DNA from 2 places in the Pseudoalteromonas sp. NCIMB 1079 genome. Region 1 is predicted to be linked to the other one. Evidence: riboswitches for the same ligand, from Rfam matches in the RefSeq annotation. Region 1 holds a riboswitch; the other holds the start of a gene.

Region 1 (2,460 bases):
TAATTTCATGGTAATTCCTATTGTTGCTGACTTATACCAACACGGTTGTCACCTACGCCATAAGCAACAATTAAGCTTAACTCTTGCATACTTAAGCCGCTTTGCTTTTGCATTTCGTTAAAAAAAGCTTGGGCTGCATTTAGTGACTTTTTAGTTTGTAAGCCGCCGTCTATAATTTTATGGGCACGCAAATAATTCTCTACATCGCGTGATAGTAAAAATGTATCTTTACCAAGTGCTCGCAGCGCATAAGGCCCTGTATTTCCGCCTAAACGCGAACCATGTTTTTTTAAATACGCCCACAAACCAATAATATCCTCTGTTGGCCAATTAGCGATAAACTGACTAAAACTGCCATGTTCCCCTGCTATTTCGTGGATCATGTAAGCATTTTCGGTAATTGTTTTTACTTTTTTATAGTTACGAACAATGCGCTCATCCGTTGCTTTTTGTTCCAGCATATCGGGTGGCATCATTAATAACTTGTCAACGCTAAAATCCCAAAAAACCTCTCTAAAGCCCGGCCACTTATTATTTATGACTGACCAATAAAAGCCGCTTTGAAATACTTTTCGAGTAAATTCTTCAAGCCAATCGTCGTCACTTAACGTGCTTAGTTGTTTTTTAGATAGCGGTTTTGCAAGTAATAATTTAAGCATTTTTTCAGAGCCTTTTCGCTCTACCGCTCGCTTATAAATATCGCTAAATTTTTCCATACTAATTAAATACCTCACTACTTATATTGCTAGTGTACGAGAAAAGCACCTAATACGTAACCACCCCTCTTTTCGATGAATTAATCTGTATTTAGTCGCTTGACACCTAGACGGCTAAAATGCTTTAATCGCCGTAATTACCCTATTTAAATTGCACAGGTTTGTAAGTTTTACTCTACAAACAGGTGCAAAGGGCTAGAAGAGGTGCGTTATTCAGGTAGCGTATGTTAGGAGCGCAAACTCCAGTAAGCATACGTGAGGGGAATTAACGCCGAGAAGTAACCACTTTTGCGAGGTGTTTATTTCGGGCGACTAGGTTGAACCCTAGCGACTGTCACCAATAGTTGCTTATAAAAAGCAGCTTGTTAGTTTGGTGGAGAGCTTCTGGTCTTAAATATTAAGGCCGTGCGCCCTATTATTTTAAGCCCATTCGCTCTTCGAATTATTAGTTCGAACGACGTTAATGCGGCTCCTTCCATAAAGCTTTTTAACTCTTCGAATAATACCAATTACATTAAATTAGTTATCGCTAAAATGATCACGTTTTTAATAAAATTGGTACAAATTATAAGTTCGTGAGAGATGATCAACAACTTCAATTTAAACGACTACTCACTGTGGACCGCACTCGTTACGCCATTTGATCAACACGGCGATGTTGACTACAACACGTTAACTAAGTTGGTTAGCGATCAAGAAGCGGTACATAACGGTATTTTGCTACTTGGCAGTACGGGCGAAGGTTTAGCACTAACGCTAAAAGAGCACCAAGCCATTGTTGAGCACGTATGCCAGCTAAAACCAACAGTACCACTCATGGTAGCTGTGGGCGGTAGTAACTTAAAGCAACAAATTGAGTGGGTTAACTACTGTAATACACTACCAATTCATAGCTTTTTACTTGGCTCACCGCTTTATGCAAAGCCTGGTGCTATAGGTCAAACTCATTGGTTTGAAAGCCTACTAAATGCAAGCGCTCACCCATGTATGCTTTATAACGTACCGGGTCGAAGCGCTGTTAGCATCCCAGCGGCAACAATTCAAAACTTACAAAACAATAAAAATTTATGGGCGTTAAAAGAAGCGAGCGGCAGTATTGCTCAGTTTGAAGCTTACCGCCAAGCGGCGCCTAATTTAGCTATTTTTAGTGGCGACGATGCGCTAATGCCTTATTTTGCTCAAGCTGGCGCAAAAGGTTTGGTGTCGGTAGCTGCAAACGCATGGCCTGGACAAACTCACGAGTTTGTTAAGCGCAGTTTAAGTGGTCAACACCCTAACTTATTTGCCCAGTGGTCAAGCGCTATTAATAGCCTATTTGCTGTCGCAAACCCTATTCCCGTAAAGGTACTGATGCATTTGCAAGGCCGCTTAAGCAGCCCGCAACTTCGTCCACCTTTAACACATCTTGAGTTAACTCAAACCGATTGCATCACAACTGCAAACAACACCATTTTATCTTGGCATTAAATACAGGTTTTTATAATGAGCTGGTTAGAACTATTAAATAATTTAGAATCGGGCGCAGTACGCGCAGCATCACAAAACGAAAGCGGCCAATGGCAAGCTAACGTAGAAGTAAAGCAAGGCATTTTAGAAGCCTTTAAAAATGGCACTAATACTGAGTTTGCAGGCGGCTTTGTTGATAAACATAACCTAGCTCCGCAAGAATTTAGTACTGATGATGGCGTTCGTATGGTACCAGGTGGCTCAAGTGTTCGCCGTGGTGCTTATGTTGCTAAAGGCA
Region 2 (2,460 bases), 2.3 Mb from region 1:
ATGGCAAAACTCTGCAAGCTTATCTAGGCATTCTTGATCAAGCTCTGGACGCGAGGCGTTTTGCGCGTTATCAAGCGTTATAGCCACACTGATTTCTGATGTAGTTACCAAATCTACCGATATATTGTATTCACTTAATAGTGTAAATACGCGTGCTAAAAAACCGCTTGCTAGTAGCATTTCTGGGCTTTTAAGCGTAAGCAATATTTGGTTTTTACGTTGCGTTACTGCGCGTATACCTGGTTGCTGCGATTTTTCGCGCTCAATCCACGTACCGCCACGTTCAGGCTCTCGGCTCGAACCAACAAACACGTTAATGTGGCTACGGCTTGCTGGTAAAATAGTCGCGGGGTGCAATACTTTTGCGCCAAAGGTTGCCATTTCAGCGGCTTCGTCAAAACTTAAACGTGCAATAGGCGTCGCTTTTGCGCATAAACGCGGGTCGGTGCTAAAAATACCCACTACATCGGTCCAAATATGCACACTTTTAGCGTTAATTGCTTCAGCTAAAAGTGCAGCGCTATAGTCAGAACCACCACGTCCTAGCGTTGTGGTTTGGCCGTATTCGTCACTGCCAATAAATCCCTGAGTTACAATTACTTGAGCGTCTAATAACGGGATTAAATGTTCTTTAGCGGCTTGCGCTGTGGCTGCAACATTAGGCGTTGCTTTGCCAAATTGGCTGTCGGTTTTAAGCACCTTGCGCACATCAAAGCGATCGGCGTTTAAACCTTGTAAACGCAGTACCTGTGCAAACAAATACGACGATAAACGCTCACCAAAGCTAAGTAGCTCGTCATGTTGCTGATCGGTTGTTAGTGGCTCTTGAGCCAATGTTTGAAATGCTTTTAAGGTTTCGTTAAAGCCAACCGCTAAATCGGCATCTAGCGATAACTCATCTAAAATAGTTTGTTGAATAGCAAGCACACCATTTATGTGTTCTTGGCGCTCACTTGAGGTAATACTTGATTTACACAGTGCAACTAAATGGTTAGTTACGCCGGCACTGGCGCTCACGGCAACAATACGTACGCTTTTATCTGCAACAATAATTTCGCTACAGCGACTCATCGCTTCAAAATTTGCAACACTGGTTCCGCCAAATTTGGCAACGATGTAATCTGATTTTGCGCTTAACTCTGTTTGAGGCACTGTTTGTGGCGCTGATTGGGTAGTCATTTAGTCTCCTTTCGCGGTATCCAAACCGCAATAAAACAAGAAGAACTTGGCAAAGGAATGCTTGAAGATAAGTCCACTGCCAGAAGCTCTCCACCTATATTGGTGACAGTTTTGAGGATTCAGCCCCATAAACCGAAAAACAATGACGACGTACCATTATTTTCCTCGGCGAGTACTTCCCTCCTTAATGATCATCGGCTTTCGTCGCCTAACATTAAGTACCTAAGTATCGCACCTCTTCTGAATGCTTTATTAACCAGTGGCTAATAAAACAAAACCCCACTAAGTAGCGGGGCTTTGAAACTTATCGTTTAGACGTCTAGCTGTCAAGCATTTAATAATTTATGAGTTAAATAAAACTGCCCATGTAATACGAGCCCGCATAGCCAACCGTGTAACAAATTAATAAATGCAGCGATAAACGCAAGTAGCTCATAAAGGTAAGCGCTTTAACTTTACTCATGGCAATAATGCCCGCAGCCGAACCAATTATAAGCATTGAACCGCCCACGCCCGTTGCATACGTAAACGACAACCAGTGTTGCTGGCTCATTACTATATCGGCTTTTAATAATGCAGCGGTAAGCGGTACGTTATCGACCCCTGCTGATAATATGCCCATTAAGTAGTTTGCGTATTCAGGTGCCATTACCGTATATAGGTCGGTAAATTTACTTAGCATACCAATTTCTTTCAGTGCGCCTACAAGTAAAAGTACACCTACAAAAAACAATAATGTGTCGTATTCTATATCGCGAACAAAATCGATAATGTCTTTGTTTATGTCTTTTTTGCGCATTAAAAATTGCGCCACTAAAAACATCACTGACAAGCCAAACAAAAAGGTTAATAGAGGCGGTACGCTGTAAATTACACTTAGCGTAAGTGTGCTCACTACGGTAGATAAAAATATAACAGCAATAGTTATGTCGGTTTTTTCGATGCGAGTTTTACCTGCACTAGCAAACTCAACACGCCCTTTCATACCAATAGATAGTAACGCGGCAAGCAGCATAACACTTGTAAGTGCTGGCGCTATAAGTAGTAATAAATGAGCAATGGTTACTTTGCCATCTAAAAATATCATTAGTGTGGTTACGTCACCGGTTATTAGCGATACCCCACCTGAGTTAACCCCAAACACAATAAGCGTGGCGTATTTAATTAGTTTTTTGGCTTCAAGTTTTAACGACATAACAACCGCAAGCGATATAAGCGTCGCTGTTACGTTGTCTGAAATCGACGAAAACAAAAATGCAAAACCACCCACCAAAAACATGA

The links. Region 1 has a riboswitch for lysine ahead of dapA (4-hydroxy-tetrahydrodipicolinate synthase). Riboswitches for the same ligand answer to the same signal wherever they lie in the genome.
Region 2: linked by a shared signal. The riboswitch ahead of lysC (lysine-sensitive aspartokinase 3) and the one ahead of dapA (4-hydroxy-tetrahydrodipicolinate synthase) in region 1 are both predicted to bind lysine.

Annotation. Positions count from the first base shown of each region.
Region 1 is NZ_JBEWZA010000001.1:136,177-138,636, forward strand. Features, by position in the region: gene ABX891_RS00610 (protein adenylyltransferase SelO) at 1-9, opposite strand, end outside; gene ABX891_RS00615 (DNA-3-methyladenine glycosylase I) at 18-716, opposite strand; lysine riboswitch at 908-1,108, shown strand; gene dapA (4-hydroxy-tetrahydrodipicolinate synthase) at 1,299-2,183, shown strand; gene ABX891_RS00625 (2,3,4,5-tetrahydropyridine-2,6-dicarboxylate N-succinyltransferase) at 2,199-2,460, shown strand, end outside.
Region 2 is NZ_JBEWZA010000001.1:2,410,565-2,413,024, forward strand. Features, by position in the region: gene lysC (lysine-sensitive aspartokinase 3) at 1-1,179, opposite strand, end outside; lysine riboswitch at 1,255-1,427, opposite strand; gene nhaD (sodium:proton antiporter NhaD) at 1,529-2,460, opposite strand, start outside.